DNA from 2 places in the Streptomyces sp. NPDC048718 genome. Region 1 is predicted to be linked to the other one. Evidence: riboswitches for the same ligand, from Rfam matches in the RefSeq annotation. Region 1 holds a riboswitch; the other holds the start of a gene.
The links. A riboswitch is a leader RNA that binds a small molecule or an ion and turns the genes downstream of it on or off. The one in region 1 is predicted to bind glycine.
Positions count from the first base shown of each region.

Region 2: it holds a riboswitch for glycine, as region 1 does, so the genes downstream of both, gcvP (aminomethyl-transferring glycine dehydrogenase) here and gcvT (glycine cleavage system aminomethyltransferase GcvT) in region 1, are expected to answer to the same signal.

Region 1 is NZ_JBICVG010000004.1:316,379-324,332, reverse strand. It holds gene ACGFRB_RS09665 (ABC transporter permease) at 1-649, opposite strand, end outside; gene ACGFRB_RS09660 (enhanced serine sensitivity protein SseB C-terminal domain-containing protein) at 1,006-1,857, opposite strand; gene ACGFRB_RS09655 (enhanced serine sensitivity protein SseB) at 2,089-2,829, opposite strand; gene ACGFRB_RS09650 (AAA family ATPase) at 3,137-3,766, opposite strand; glycine riboswitch at 4,169-4,275, shown strand; gene gcvT (glycine cleavage system aminomethyltransferase GcvT) at 4,433-5,557, shown strand; gene gcvH (glycine cleavage system protein GcvH) at 5,701-6,078, shown strand; gene glyA (serine hydroxymethyltransferase) at 6,089-7,345, shown strand; gene ACGFRB_RS09630 (L-serine ammonia-lyase) at 7,699-7,954, shown strand, end outside.
Region 2 is NZ_JBICVG010000031.1:5,766-13,719, forward strand. It holds gene ACGFRB_RS33195 (DUF881 domain-containing protein) at 1-137, shown strand, start outside; gene ACGFRB_RS33200 (FHA domain-containing protein) at 268-1,155, shown strand; gene ACGFRB_RS33205 (MerR family transcriptional regulator) at 1,186-1,926, shown strand; gene ACGFRB_RS33210 (bifunctional nuclease family protein) at 1,993-2,466, shown strand; gene ACGFRB_RS33215 (MerR family transcriptional regulator) at 2,834-3,457, shown strand; gene ACGFRB_RS33220 (DNA polymerase IV) at 3,590-5,053, shown strand; gene ACGFRB_RS33225 (PRC-barrel domain-containing protein) at 5,200-5,574, opposite strand; glycine riboswitch at 5,688-5,787, shown strand; gene gcvP (aminomethyl-transferring glycine dehydrogenase) at 5,966-7,954, shown strand, end outside.

The sequences.
Region 1 (7,954 bases):
TCTGACCTCGGACGATACGGCCGACGTACGGCCAGCCGAAGAAGCCGATGACCACGACCAGGGCGGCGATGCGGACACCCGAACCGGTCAGTCCGAGCAGCTCGTTGGGGAGCACGGAGACCAGGGCGATGGTGAACAGCAGCTGCGGGAAGGCCAGCATGACGTCCATGACCCGGCTGAGCGCGGCGTCGATCCAGCCGCCGAAGTAGCCGGCGACGATGCCGAGCACGGTGCCGAGGAAGACCGCGAACACCGCCGCCAGGAAGGCGACGAGCAGCGAGATCTGGGCGCCGTAGACGATGCGGCTGAAGACGTCGCGGCCGTTGACCGGCTCGACTCCCAGCAGGAAGTCGGAACTGATGCCGCCCCAGCTGCCGACCGGGGTGCCGAACAGGGCGTCGATCTGGTCCTCGTGGAACTCGTTCGGCGGGTGACCGAACGCCGCCACGATCCACGGCGCCAGGACCGCGACCAGGATCAGGAGGACGACGACGCAGCCGCCCGCGAGCGCGAGCTTGTCCTTCTTGAGCCGCGTCCACGCGATCTGCCAGAGGGAACGGCCTTCGATGGCCTTGGCCGCCGCGCCGGGGACGGCGTCGACGGCGCCGGCCTGTTCGGCCGCACTCGTCTCCTGCTGTGGTGCCGTCATCTGGTGAGGACCCCTCTCGGCCGCCGGGTCGCCGGCCCTTGACCGCCGCGGGTAGCGGCTTGGTGGAACAACTGCTGGGCACCGGCTCGGAAGAAACCGAACGCCAGGTGTTCCGGGGAGTCTTCAATGGCCCGCGATCACCCGCCAGACCTGGTGGGGAATGGTTGCGCAACCGTGATGCGGTTCGTTGTCTTCCGTTATCCGAACGTTCCGGCTGGTTCAGCGGACCATCTCGGACACTATTCAGCCAGAACGGACAACCGCCCCAACCACACAGTGACGGGCGCGAATTGGGGCGACAGGAGGGGTGGAAACGGGCGATTCGGCGGCCTGGTGGCGAACCTGGTGACTACTCGTCAGTAAGCGTGCGGGGCGGCGGAGGCGCCGAGTCCCGGAGCGGCGGGCGGATAGCCGTAACCGGGCGTGCGGGGCGCGGCGGGCGGATAGCCGTAGCCGGGTGTGAGGGGCGCGGCGTGCGCGGCGTGCGCGGCACGGTCGTAGAACGGCCGGGCGTGCGCGTACAGCCACAGGGCGACCGGGTCGTACGGATCGGACATGGCGACCGTGGACACCGGCAGGCCGTCGGGGACGGCGCCGACCGTCTGGCGCATCATCGCGCGCACCGAGTCGACCGCGGCGGGCGAGGAGTCGTAGAGGTCCAGACCGATGGCGAGGTACGGGGAGCCGAGCGCGGGCTGCACCCAGGCGCGGCGCAGCGAGCGGACGGCCGGGGTGCGATGGGCGTTCTGCGACAGAAGCGCGTAGAAGTGCGGCATCTCCAGCGACGGTTCGGAAAGCCGCAGCGGTCCGGCGGGCATCCGGTCCAGACCGGTGGCGACGCGGCGCAGGTCGGCCCAGGGGATGCCGACGCCGCCGCCGGGGGCGTGCGGGTTGAGCCAGATGCCCCAGCGGTCGGGGAACAGGGCGCGGGCGATCTCCAGGCCGCCGACGCGCTCGTGGGCGCGGGTCCAGCCGGAGGCGGCGAGTTCCTGGGCGGAGGTGACACAGGGGGCGTAGCCGAAGCCGTCGACCTCCATGTTCCCGTACTGGGCGTCGGGGGCGCCGGGTATGCCCTGCCAGAGCAGCATCCAGACCTCGGAGCCGGCCAGGGAGTACAGCAGCCGCTCGTAGGCGTCGTGGCGCCCCGGCGTCACCTCGCGCAGCATGTGCTCGACCTGTCCGGCGGCAGCGGTGCCTGACGCGCTCACCCTCGGTCCCGCCCCTCTTGTCCGTGTCGCCGCGGTTGTCGCGGATGTCGTTGTGTCGCTGTCGTACGGTCGGTGGCCCGGTCGTATGGATGCGTCCGGGCGAAGTGGGCCGGGCGCTGCCGGGACCCGGCGAACCGGGGCCCTGCCGGACCAGGCCCCACCGGGCCGGATCCGCCGCGCCCGGGCCGGATCCGTGGGTCTTGAATGAGTTCAGCTTAAAGCGGGGGTCCGTCACACGGCGGCGCGCTGGAAGAAGGGGCGCACCTTCTCCAGCATCCAGTCGCCGACCGGGTCCTGGGCCACGTCGAGCAGGACGAGGTTGACGGGCCAGGCGACTTCGACCCGGCCGAGAGCGCGGCCGAGGGCGTCCAGCGGGACCGTCAGGTCCGGCTCGGTCCCCTCCACGAGCTGGACGCCGACGAAGAGGGCGGGTTCGGTGCCCTCGACGCTGGCGAGGGCCCGCCGGGCGGTGGCGACGACTCCGGTGGCCTCGAACTCGGCCGACGCGGCGGACAGGAAGTCGACCGGGTCGTCCTGCCAGTCGGGCTCGAACAGGCGGACCCGGCCGCCGGCGGCCGGTCCGTCCAGCTCGCTGCGGCCGACCCGGCACAGTTCGACGACGGCGGGCGGCGGCAGCGGGACACCGATGGTGCCGCCGGGGTTCACGGCGATGCCGAGCTGCGGGGGCAGACCTCGGGCGAACTCGCGGGCGGGGGCGACGGTGTACGACATGTGGTCGCCGACGCAGGCGCGGAACTCCCGCTCGGAGCTGAAGACGGGCACATAGGCGGCGCCGTCCAGTTCCAGGGTGGGCAGATCGAGGTCGGGGCTGTCGGGGCCGCCGCCGTTGGGCAGCGGGATCCAGACGTTGCTGCGGCCGAGCACCTCGACCAGCCGGCCACCCGCCGCCGGGTTGCCGAGCGAGGCGGCCAGTATCTCCTCGAGTTCATTGCCCGGCCACGTCACGTCCACGCTGTTCTTCGTCCCCTTCGCGCCTTCACGGCTCCACGGCTCCCGGACCTCACGGCCCGGCTTCCCGACTTTCCGGCTGACCCGGTTTCCCGGTCTTCCGGCTTTCCGACTTTCCGGATCCGGTTCTCCGGCTTCCCGGTTCTCCGGTGTTCCGGCTTCCCCGGCTTCCCGCCCGCCACGGCGTCGGCCCGGCCCCCTCGGGCCCGCCGGCCCCTGCCCGCCGGGCCACACGGGTGCGATCAGCACCTTAACGGCGCGCCCCGGCCGCGGGGAGCGGGAGGGGTGCGGGTTTCGTCACGCGCGCGTGTCATACGAGCTCCCGGAAGTCGATCCTCCGCAGCGCGTCGGCCGCCTCCCGGTCGAGCAGGGTGACCGAGGCGCAGCCGTGCGGCAGGGCACCGGACGCGGCGGTACGGATCAGCCGGCCGATGGCGCGCCGGTGCCGGGCGAAGGCATAGCCGGACACCGTACGGCCGCGGGCCCGCTGGCCGTCCAGGGCGGTCGCCGGGTCGACGTCGAGCAGGATCAGATGCAGGGTGCCGCCGCGCCGCCGGGCCGCGCGGGCGAGCCAGCCGCGCACCCAGGACTGGTTGCCGCAGTCGTGGACGACCACCCCGGCGCCGGCTCCGAGCGCGCGGCGCAGTCCCGCGTAGTGCGCGATCCGGGCGAGCGGACGGTAGAGGGCGTACGGCAGGAAGCGGGGCAGCCGGGCCTCCCAGCGCTCGCGGGTGTCCTGGGAGTCGACGGCCCGGCCGCCGGCGACCCGGCCCATGAGCGTGGACTTCCCGGCCCCGGGCAGCCCGGAGACCACCACGACGTCCCCGGCGGCGAAGGTGAGGACGCGGGGGCTGCGCCCGCCGCGCTCGCGCAGGTCGCGCAGGAACCGGCCGCGGCGCCGGGTGCGGGCCCGGGCTCTGTCCCGTACCGCCTCGCGCACCCCGTCGCGCGTCCCCTCGCGCCCCACCCCGCGAGCCCGCCGCCCACGGGCGGGTGCGGTGTCACGGTCCGGGGCGGGTGCGGTGTCACGGCCCGGTGCGGGAGCGGGGACGCGGCCCGGGGCGTGGGCCGGGAGGCGGGGCCCCGCGACCGCTCGCCTCAGTGGTAAGCCGGAGTCCGCCGTATACGCACCGGTGTGCCGGATCGTCATCGCCATCTCCCCCTGTCGGACATGCCGGAACCCCGATCGGGCCCGCCAGGACCCTGCCCACAAAGTGTAAAGAAACGGTAATGGGACACAAGCGATTTGCCGGGCGGACCCGCCGTGCAATGATGAGCGCGCCACTCGCTCGCACGAGCGCACACCCGCGCCACCAGCGCGTACAACCGCATACCGGCCGCTCGAATCCGCGCGGGAGAGTTCCGGGGCACAGGCATACGCCGTGCACCGGGCGCCGAAGGAGCAAGTACCTCCCTTGAATCTCTCAGGCCCCGTACCGCGCGGACGAGGCAGATCTGAAAAGCGGGGCGCGCCGTCGCGCCCCCACCCAAGGTGCAAGCCGGGGAACTCCTCGGTGAACCTCTCAGGTTCCATGACAGATGGGGAGGATGTCCTCACCGTCATGCACGTCGTGCCCCCGCACGCCTGGGACCCGGGAGTCACCCCATGAGCACTGCCCCCCGCCTGACCGCCCTCGACGCGCTCCACCGCTCGCTCGGCGCGACCATGACCGACTTCGCCGGCTGGGACATGCCGCTGCGCTACGGCAGCGAGCGCGAGGAGCACACGGCGGTCCGCACCAAGGCCGGTCTGTTCGACCTCTCGCACATGGGCGAGATCACCGTCACCGGTCCGCAGGCGGTCGCGTTCCTGGACTACGCGCTGGTCGGCAACATCTCCACGGTGGGCAACGGCCGCGCCCGCTACACGATGATCTGCCAGGAGGACGGCGGGATCCTGGACGACCTGATCGTCTACCGCCTCGGTGAGACCACGTACATGGTGGTGGCCAACGCCTCCAACGCGCAGATCGTCCTCGACGCGCTGACCGAGCGTGTCGCCGGCTTCGACGCGGAGGTCCGCGACGACCGCGACGCGTACGCCCTGCTCGCCGTCCAGGGCCCCGAGTCCGCCGGCATCCTGGCCAAGCTCACCGACGCCGACCTGGCCGGCCTGAAGTACTACGCGGGTCTGCCCGGCACCGTCGCGGGCGTGCCCGCGCTGATCGCCCGCACGGGTTACACCGGCGAGGACGGCTTCGAGCTGTTCCTGAAGCCGGAGGACGCCGAGGGCGTGTGGCAGGCGCTGACCGAGGCGGGCGCCGGCGCCGGTCTGGTCCCGTGCGGTCTGTCCTGCCGCGACACGCTGCGCCTGGAGGCGGGCATGCCGCTGTACGGCCACGAGCTGACCACCGCGCTCACCCCCTTCGACGCCGGTCTCGGCCGGGTCGTCAAGTTCGAGAAGACCACGAACGAGGGCCGTTTCGTCGGCCGCGAGGCGCTGGAGAAGGCCGCGGCGGCGGCCGAGACCGCCCCGCCGCGCAAGCTGGTCGGCCTGATCGCCGAGGGCCGCCGGGTGCCCCGCGCGGGCATGTCCGTGGTCGTGGCGGGCGAGGTCGTCGGCGAGGTGACCTCCGGCGCCCCGTCCCCGACGCTGGGCAAGCCGATCGCCATGGCCTACGTGGACGCCGCGTTCGCCGAGGCCGGCACGGCGGGCGTGGGCATCGACGTCCGCGGCACCCACGAGCCGTACGAGGTCGTGGCGCTGCCCTTCTACAAGCGCGAGAAGTAGACCGCAGCCGTACGCCGGGGCCCGCGCCCGCGGGCCGGACCGCGCGCCCCGGCGTACGCCGCTGAGGTGATTCGTCTCACCTTCCGTCTCATCCCGTAAGACCCCCGTTCATCCGCACTCCCCCGATCCAGGAGAATCACGCCATGAGCAACCCCCAGGGACTTCGCTACAGCAAGGAGCACGAGTGGCTGTCGGCCGTCGAGGACGGCGTCGCCACGATCGGCATCACGGAGTTCGCGGCGAACGCCCTCGGCGACGTCGTGTACGCGCAGCTGCCGGCGGTGGGTGAGAGCGTGACCGCGGGCGAGACCTGTGGCGAGCTGGAGTCCACCAAGTCCGTCAGCGACCTGTTCTCCCCGGTCACGGGCGAGGTCGTCGAGGCCAACCAGGACGTCGTCGACGACCCGTCGCTGGTGAACTCGGCTCCGTTCGAGGGTGGCTGGCTCTTCAAGGTACGCGTCACCGGGGAGCCGGACGATCTGCTCTCCGCCGACGAGTACACCGAGTTCTCGGGCAACTAAGGATCACTCGATGTCGCTTCTGAACACTCCCCTCCACGAGCTGGACCCGGACGTCGCCGCCGCCGTCGACGCCGAGCTCCGCCGTCAGCAGAACACCCTCGAGATGATCGCCTCGGAGAACTTCGCTCCGGTCGCGGTCATGGAGGCTCAGGGTTCGGTCCTCACCAACAAGTACGCCGAGGGCTACCCGGGCCGCCGCTACTACGGCGGCTGCGAGTACGTCGACGTCGCCGAGCAGATCGCGATCGACCGGATCAAGGAGCTGTTCGGCGCCGAGTACGCCAATGTGCAGCCGCACTCCGGCGCGTCCGCCAACCAGGCCGCCCTGTTCGCGATCGCCCAGCCGGGCGACACGATCCTCGGTCTGGACCTGGCCCACGGCGGCCACCTGACCCACGGCATGCGCCTGAACTTCTCGGGCAAGCAGTTCAACGTGGTCGCGTACCACGTGGACGACGCGGGCCGGGTCGACATGGCCGAGGTCGAGCGCCTCGCCAAGGAGCACCGCCCCAAGGTGATCATCGCGGGCTGGTCCGCCTACCCGCGCCAGCTGGACTTCGCCGAGTTCCGCCGGATCGCCGACGAGGTCGAGGCGTACCTGTGGGTCGACATGGCCCACTTCGCGGGTCTGGTCGCGGCCGGTCTGCACCCGAACCCGGTCGAGTACGCGGACGTGGTCACCTCGACCACGCACAAGACGCTCGGCGGCCCGCGCGGCGGCATCATCCTGGCGAAGAAGGAGTTCGCGAAGAAGCTGAACTCCTCGGTCTTCCCCGGTTTCCAGGGTGGCCCGCTGGAGCACGTGATCGCGGCCAAGGCCGTCTCCTTCAAGGTCGCGGCCTCGGAGGAGTTCAAGGAGCGCCAGCAGCGCACCCTGGAAGGCGCGCGGATCATCGCCGAGCGCCTGGTGGCGGACGACGTCACGGAGCACGGTGTCTCCGTGCTGTCCGGCGGCACCGACGTCCACCTGCTCCTGGTCGACCTGCGCAACTCGGAGCTGGACGGTCAGCAGGCCGAGGACCGGCTGCACGAGGTGGGCATCACGGTCAACCGGAACGCCGTTCCGAACGACCCGCGCCCGCCGATGGTCACCTCCGGTCTGCGCATCGGCACGCCGGCCCTCGCCACCCGCGGCTTCCAGGCCGAGGACTTCCGCGAGGTCGCCGACATCATCGCCGAGACGCTGAAGCCCGGCTTCGACGCCGAGGCGCTGAAGGCCCGTGTGACGGCGCTCGCCGACAAGCACCCGCTGTACCCCGGTCTGTAGTGATCCCGCGGGGCCCGAGGCGATCATGAGCCGGTCGCACGGGCCCCTACGGGTTCGCCGGGCCGGCACGAGCCACATATTCGGGATGATCGAAGAGCCTGACGAGCCGGATGGGCCTGACGGGCCTGACCAGGCTGAAAGCTCGGAAAGATCAAGAAGATCCTGAAGAAATAATTTCGTACGCTTTTGTTCTCCGGTTCGTCCGTACGAAACCCCCGGGGCACCACGCACACTGGACAGTGACCCTGCCAGAGCGCGCGGTGCCCCACCCACGTCTGTCCCCGCACACCTTTCACGGCACGTTCTGCACCACCCCGGCAGACAATGGCGTCCAGCCCCCACAAGGAGTTCCCGTGGCCATCTCGGTCTTCGACCTGTTCTCGATCGGTATCGGCCCGTCGAGCTCCCACACGGTGGGCCCCATGCGCGCGGCGCGGATGTTCGCCCGGCGGCTGAAGAACGAGGGGCTGCTCGCCCACGTGGGGTCCATACGCGCGGAGCTGTACGGCTCCCTCGGCGCGACCGGCCACGGCCACGGCACCCCGAAGGCCGTCCTGCTGGGCCTGGAGGGCCACTCGCCGCGCACGGTGGACGTGGAGAGCGCCGACG
Region 2 (7,954 bases), on a different contig from region 1:
TCAACATCCCCGGCGGCATTGTCCAGACACTGGAGAAGGAGCAGGCCACGGCCACGGTGGAGCGTTCCGAGAAGATCGTCGTCGACGCCTTGCGACCTGCGAAGCAGCCTGACTACGCTCAGTCGTCCTCGCAGTGAGGCGGGGGGTGATGACGGTGGCACGGCAAGGTCACGGCCTTGCGGGGGGTCGCCGCACCACACTGGTGGTGCGTGATGGAAACTGTCGAGTGGATACGGACGTTGTCCAGATGTCCGGGTCGGCAGGTGTATTGAGTCAGGGTTCGTCCTGCCCCACGGGCGGGTCTGTTTCGGTCAAGGGGAATCGCCCGTGAAGTTGTTTGCGAAGTTGTTCGGCAAGAGCGGACGCGAGGACGGCGGCAACGCCAGGCACCGCGCGTCGCGACACGCCCAGAACGAGGAACAGGGTGCGGAGCGCCCTCTCTTCCGTGACGAGGTCGCCGGTCAGGGTGGCGACATTTCGGGCACTCAGGGCGCGTCTTCTGTTGACCCTGCCGGTGCCGCGCGCATAGGTTTCGGGGAAGCATCAGCCTCGGGTACGGGTGGACAGTCCACCGCCGACCCGTACGCGACCCAGACCTCCGCGGGTCAGCCGCGGCCGGAGGACGGCTCCATGCCGGTGTGTACGAGGTGCGGCCACCGCAATACGGTGGACAGCCGCTTCTGTTCCCACTGCGGTGCGCCGCTGCGGGCCGGAGCGGTCGCGGAGCGCGCGTCCGAGACGACCTCGACGATCTCCATCTCGGGTCTCGAGGCGTACGACTCCGAGGTGACCGGCCAGATTCCGGCGCTGTCGCCGGAGGCCCTGGCGGCCGTCGAGGCACTGCCCACCGGTGCGGCGCTGCTCATCGTGCGCCGAGGCCCGAACTCGGGCAGCCGCTTCCTGCTGGACGGCGAGCTGACCACGGCCGGCCGCCACCCGCAGAGCGACATCTTCCTCGACGACGTGACGGTGTCGCGTCGGCACGTGGAGTTCCGGCGTCAGCCTGACGGCACGTTCAAGGTGAGCGATGTCGGCAGTCTCAACGGCACCTACGTCAACCGTGAGCCGATCGACTCGGTCGTGCTCTCCAACGGGGACGAGGTGCAGATCGGCAAGTACCGGCTCGTGTTCTTCGCGAGCCAGCGGGGCGTGTGACACGCCCCGGAGAACCTTCAGGGAAGGTCCATGGTGCGTACAGCGTCGGGCGGTGCCGGCTCCGGCACCGCCGCGGGCGACGGTCTCGTCAGCATCGGCACGGTGCTGGCGAGGCTGCGCGACGAGTTTCCCGAAGTGACCGTTTCCAAGATCCGGTTCCTGGAGGCCGAGGGGCTCGTGGAGCCCCGGCGGACGGCCTCCGGCTACCGCAAGTTCAGCGCGCAGGACGTGGAGCGGCTCGCCCAGATCCTGCGGATGCAGCGGGACCACTATCTCCCGCTGAGGGTGATCCGCGAGCATCTCGACGCCCTGGCCCGGGGTGAACAGGTCGTCCTGCCCGCGCCGGGCCAGCCCCGGGATCCGCTCGACGGGTCCGGGGAGCCGGACGGTGAGCGCCCGACCGCGGCGCGACTGGGCCGGACCGAGCTGCTCGCCGCCGCCGAGGTGACGGAGCCGGAACTCGCCGCGTGGGAGTCGTACGGCCTGATCGCCCAGGCCGCGGGCGGCGGATACGACGCCGAGACCGTCACCGTCGCCAAACTCCTCGCGGATCTGGGGCGATTCGGCCTGGAGCCGCGTCATCTGCGGGCTGTGAAGGCCGGCGCCGACCGTGAGGCCGGGCTGATCGAGCAGATGGTGGCGCCGCTGCGGCGGCACCGCAACCCCCAGACCCGGGCCCACGCCGAGGCCACGGCCAAGGAACTCGCCGGACTCTCGGTCCGGCTGCACGCGGCGCTGGTCCAGACCGCACTCGGTATTCGGCCACAGTGACCCCCGCGGCGGCCCCGGATTCGTCCCGACTACCCAAACCGGTCGGGCACGGCCTAGGGTTGCTGTGTGAACGAGCTCGACGTTGTGGGTGTCCGGGTGGAAATGCCCTCCAACCAGCCGATCGTGCTCCTGCGTGAAGTGGGAGGCGACCGGTACCTCCCCATCTGGATCGGACCGGGCGAGGCGACCGCGATCGCCTTCGCCCAGCAGGGCATGGCCCCGGCCAGGCCGCTGACGCACGACCTTTTCAAGGATGTGCTGGAGGCCGTGGGGCAGGAGCTCACCGAAGTCCGCATCACGGATCTGCGGGACGGGGTCTTCTACGCCGAGCTGGTCTTCGCCAGCGGTGTGGAGGTCAGCGCCCGGCCTTCCGACGCGATAGCGCTGGCGCTGCGCACCGGCACGCCGATCTACGGCAGCGACGGTGTGCTGGACGACGCGGGGATCGCGATTCCGGACGAGCAGGAGGACGAGGTGGAGAAGTTCCGCGAGTTCCTCGACCAGATCTCGCCGGAGGACTTCGGGAGCGGCAACCAGTAGGCGGCCCGCCGGACCTGCCCATACGGGACGGAGGGACGGCCGGGAGCCGGCCCCGTCCCCAGGGGCCCGGACCCGGGAGCCCGCCCCTCTCCCCGTACGCCGGGGCTTCGAGCCTGGGCTCCGGGCAGGCTCCGGACCGTGGGTGTGGCGGGGATGCCGCCGGAGTCACGGGAGCCGCTCGCCGGGGTCGCCGGCGCCGCCGACGGAGGCGTCCCGAGGGCATTCGAGTAGCCTTTCCCCGCGGAGCGGTACGCAAAACCACTCTCAGGGTGATTATCACTCGGCGTGCCGAGTGTGGCGATCGTTGACGCACCCCGAGTGACTGCCTACCTTCGTGTGGGCAGGTCAAGGACGGAGGGTCGGCGTGATGAGCAGCGGCGACGGTACGGCAGAGGGCTTCCGGGGGCATGTGCTCGGGGAGCCGGGGCCGTATCCGCTTCACAGCAGGGTGGGCGGCCTCGGAACCGACCCGGGCACGCGCACGACGGTCGACTCCGAGGCCGTCGGCTATCGCGGCCCCACGGCCTGCGCGGCGGCCGGGATCACCTATCGGCAGCTGGACTACTGGGCGCGCACCGGGCTCGTCGAGCCGAGCGTGCGGCCCGCGTACGGATCCGGCACACAGCGGCTCTACAGCTTCCGGGACGTCGTCGTCCTCAAGATCGTCAAGCGTTTCCTGGACACCGGGGTCGCGCTCCAGAACATCCGGGCGGCGGTGCAGCATCTGCGGGCCCGCGGTTTTCGCGATCTGGAGCGGATGACGCTGATGAGCGACGGCGCGACCGTCTACGAGTGCTCCTCCCCGGACGAGGTCGTCGACCTGCTCCAGGGTGGCCAGGGCGTCTTCGGTATCGCGGTGGGCGTGGTGTGGCGGGACGTCGAGGCGGCGCTCGCGCAGCTGCACGGCGAGCGGGTCGACACCGGCGAGACGCTGGTCGGGCACAACCCCGCCGACGAGCTGGCGCGCCGGCGCCGCGACAAGGCCGTCTGACCCGTCCGGCCCCGTCTGCCCGTCGCGTGCCGCGCCTCGTACCCGGCGTACCGCGTATCCGGCGGGACCCACACAGGGCGGGTGAACGGGTGTGCGAGTCGATTGTCAGTGGCGTAGGGCAGCATCGGAACCGTGAGAGCCGCGCCCACGATCCTGCATCTCGACATGGATGCCTTCTTCGCCGCCGCCGAGCAGGCGTCGAAGCCGAGCCTGCGCGGGAAACCCGTGGTCGTGGGCGGGCTCGGACCGCGCGGGGTGGTCGCCACCGCCTCGTACGAGGCACGGCGCTTCGGCATCCATTCGGCGATGCCCATGGGGCAGGCCCGGCGGCTCGCGCCGAACGCCGCGTACCTGGTGCCCCGCTTCACCTTCTACCGGGCGATCAGCGGGCAGGTCATGGAACTGCTCGGGCGGCTCTCCCCGCTCGTGGAACCGCTGAGCCTGGACGAGGCCTTCGTCGACCTGGAGGCCGGGGGCGTGGCCGACGACAGCGCGGGCGCGCGGGCGGCGGGGGAGCGGCTGCGGCGGGACATCCTGGCGACGACCGGGCTCAGCGGCTCGGTCGGTCTGGCCGGGTCCAAGATGCTCGCGAAGATCGCCTCCGAGGAGGCCAAGCCGGACGGCCTGCTGCTGATCGAGCCGGGCACGGAACGCGAGCTGATCGGGCCGCGGTCGGTGCGGATCATCCCCGGGGTCGGCCCGGCCACCGGCGAGCACCTGCGGCGGGCCGGGATCGTCACCGTCGACGAGGTGGTGGAGGCGGGGCAGGACGAGCTGGTACGGCTCCTGGGACGGGCGCACGGGACCTCGCTGTACGCGATGGCCCTCGGTCGCGACGACCGGCCCGTGGTGGCCGAGCGGGACGCCAAGTCGGTGTCGGTGGAGGACACCTTCGACGTGGACCTGCACGACCGGCTGCGGATCCGGCTGGAGGTGGAGCGGCTGGCCGAGCGGTGCGTGGGGCGGCTGCGGGGGTCGGGGCACTCCGGGCGGACGATCGTCCTGAAGGTGCGGCGGTACGACTTCTCGACGCTGACCCGCTCCGAGACGCTGCGCGGGCCCACGGACGACCCGGTGGTGGTGCGGGAGGCGGCGGCGCGGCTGCTCGACCTGGTGGACACCACCGGCGGCGTACGGCTGCTGGGAGTCGGGGTGAGCGGACTCGCGGACTACACACAGGAGGACCTGTTCGCACAGGCCGAGGCGCAGGCCGGAGCCTTGGCGGGAGGGGCGGTCGGAACCCTGACGGGAGTGCCGGCCGGAGCGCGGGCCGAGGCCCAGGCGGAGGCGGAGGCGGACACCGGCGCGCGGCCGTCGGAGGAGCCGGCCGCCGTGCTGCCCGAGGCCGCCTCCAGGCCCGCCGAGCGGCGCTGGGCGCCCGGCAACGACGTCCGGCACACCGTGTACGGGCCCGGCTGGGTGCAGGGCAGCGGCGTCGGGCGGGTCACCGTCCGTTTCGAGGAGCCGGGCTCCGCGCCGGGCCGGGTGCGCACCTTCGCCGTCGACGACCCGGAACTGGAACCCGCGGATCCGCTGCCGCTGGTCCCGGGCGGCGCGACGGGCGCGGCCTCCCAGGGACGGTATCCGGCCCCTTAGGGACGGCGTTCGAACCTTCCCGGAAGCATGCGGGGTCCGCCCGTTCTGAACGTCCTACCTGACGGACGTCTCCGGACTTGGTACACCAGCTGACGGACTCTGGACCGAACGGGTGTCCGGCGTCCGCATGCCGCCTCCTGGCCCGCTCACCCCTCCTCCTGGCCCGCCAGGCGGCCGAAGTCGTGTTCCACCACGGCCGGGGGCGCGGGCGGCAGGGTCAGGTTGTAGTGGCGGTAGAGCTGAAGTTCCTGTTCCGGGGAGAGATGCCGGCCGACCCCGAAGTCCGGGGCGTCCTTGATCAGGGTGCGTTCGTAGGGGATGTGGAGGCCGTCCGCCACCAGCTCGCTGGGCTCCAGCGGGACGAAGGCGTCCCGGCTGAACAGTCCGGTGCGTACGGCGGCCCATTCGGGGACTCCCGTCGCGTCGTCCAGGTACACCTCGTCCACAGTGCCGATCTTGTGCCCGTTCCGGTCGAACGCCTTGCGGCCGATCAGGCTGCGCGGATCGATGTCGGTCTGCACGGTCCCTCCAGCGGGTCGCGACTGCTCTGCACCACTACGAAAAGGCACATCCGCGATGTCGGCCACTTGAGCGATGGGAGAAGCATCCTCGCTGGTAGGCTGGTTATGGCTGTCGACCCCGCGCGGGAGAGTCCTCCGGAAGACCATTTTCGGAGGCGCCGAAGGAGCAAATCCTCCCCGGAATCTCTCAGGCCCCCGTACCGCGCGGACGAGGTCACTCTGGAAAGCAGGGCGGACGTCGTACGGCATCCGTCCTCACCGACGGTGAAAGCCGGCCTGCCGCGAGGCGTGCCGGTGAAGCTCTCAGGTCGAGATGACAGAGGGGGAGGTCGTCCGGGCAACCGCGCCGCGGTGCCCCTCGCAGGTCGTGACGACCAGGAGGCCCCCGTACATGACCGCCAACCGCACTTCGCTCTCCGAGCTCGAGCAGGGTATTCCGTTCGAGCAGCGGCACATCGGACCCGACACCGAGGCGCGGGCCAAGATGCTCGCCCAGGTCGGTTACGGATCGCTCGACGAGCTCACGGCCGCCGCCGTGCCGGACGTGATCAAGAACGCCGAGGCGCTGGCCCTCCCGGCCGCCCGAACCGAGGCCGAGGTGCTGGCCGAGCTGCGCGTCCTCGCCGGCCGCAACCAGGTCCTCGCCCCGATGATCGGCCTCGGCTACTACGGCACCTTCACCCCGCCGGTGATCCTCCGCAACGTGATGGAGAACCCGGCCTGGTACACCGCCTACACGCCGTACCAGCCGGAGATCTCGCAGGGCCGCCTGGAGGCGCTGCTCAACTTCCAGACGATGGTCGCCGACCTGACCGGGCTGCCCACCTCCGGCGCCTCGCTGCTCGACGAGGGCACCGCCGCCGCAGAGGCCATGGCGCTGTCCCGCCGCGTCGGCAAGGTCAAGAACGGCGTCTTCCTGGTCGACGCCGACGCCCTGCCGCAGACCATCGCCGTCATCGAGACCCGCGCCGAGCCCACCGGGGTCGAGGTCGTCGTCGCCGACCTGTCCGCCGGCATCCCGGCCGAGATCGCCGAGCGCGGTGTCTTCGGCGTGCTCCTGCAGTACCCGGGCGCCTCCGGTGCCATCCGGGACATCAAGCCGGTCGTCGACCAGGCCCACGAGCTCGGCGCGATCGTCACCGTCGCCGCCGACCTGCTCGCGCTCACCCTGCTGGCCTCGCCGGGCTCCCTCGGCGCCGACATCGCCGTCGGCACCACCCAGCGCTTCGGCGTCCCGATGGGCTTCGGCGGTCCGCACGCCGGTTACATGGCCGTCCAGGAGAAGCACGCCCGCTCGCTGCCCGGCCGCCTCGTCGGTGTCTCCGTCGACGCCGACGGCAACAAGGCGTACCGCCTGGCGCTGCAGACCCGCGAGCAGCACATCCGCCGCGAGAAGGCCACCAGCAACATCTGCACCGCTCAGGTGCTGCTCGCCGTCATGGCCGGCATGTACGCCGTCTACCACGGCCCCGACGGCCTGCGGCAGATCGCCGAGCGGACCCACCGCTACGCCGCGATCCTCGCCGCCGGTCTGCGCGACGGCGGCGTCCAGCTGGCCCAGGGCGCCTTCTTCGACACCCTCACCGCCAAGGTGCCCGGCCGCGCCGACCGGATCGTCGCCGCCGCCCTCGCCGGCGGCGTCAACCTGTACCGCGTCGACGCCGACCACGTCTCCGTCTCCTGCGACGAGACGACCACGCGCGAGCACCTCGCCGCCGTCTGGGCCGCCTTCGGCGTCACGGGCGACATCGAGGCCCTGGACGCGGTCACCGAGGACGCGCTCCCGGCCGACGCGCTGCGCACCGACGCGTACCTGACCCACCCGGTCTTCCACGCGCACCGCTCCGAGACCGCGATGCTGCGCTACCTGCGTAAGCTCTCCGACCGCGACTACGCGCTCGACCGCGGCATGATCCCGCTCGGTTCCTGCACCATGAAGCTGAACGCGACCACCGAGATGGAGCCGGTGACCTGGCCCGAGTTCGGCCAGATCCACCCCTTCGTGCCGATCGAGCAGGCCCAGGGCTACGTCACGCTCATCACCGAGCTGGAGGAGCGCCTGGCCGAGGTCACCGGCTACGACAAGGTGTCGATCCAGCCGAACGCCGGCTCCCAGGGCGAGCTGGCCGGTCTGCTGGCCGTCCGCGCCTACCACCGCGCCAACGGCGACACCGAGCGCACGGTCTGCCTCATCCCGTCCTCCGCGCACGGCACGAACGCCGCCTCCGCCGCGATGGCCGGCATGAAGGTCGTCGTCGTCAAGACCGCCGACGACGGCGAGGTCGACGTCGAGGACCTGCGCGCCAAGATCGAGAAGCACCGCGACGAGCTCGCCGTGCTGATGATCACCTACCCGTCCACCCACGGTGTGTTCGAGGAG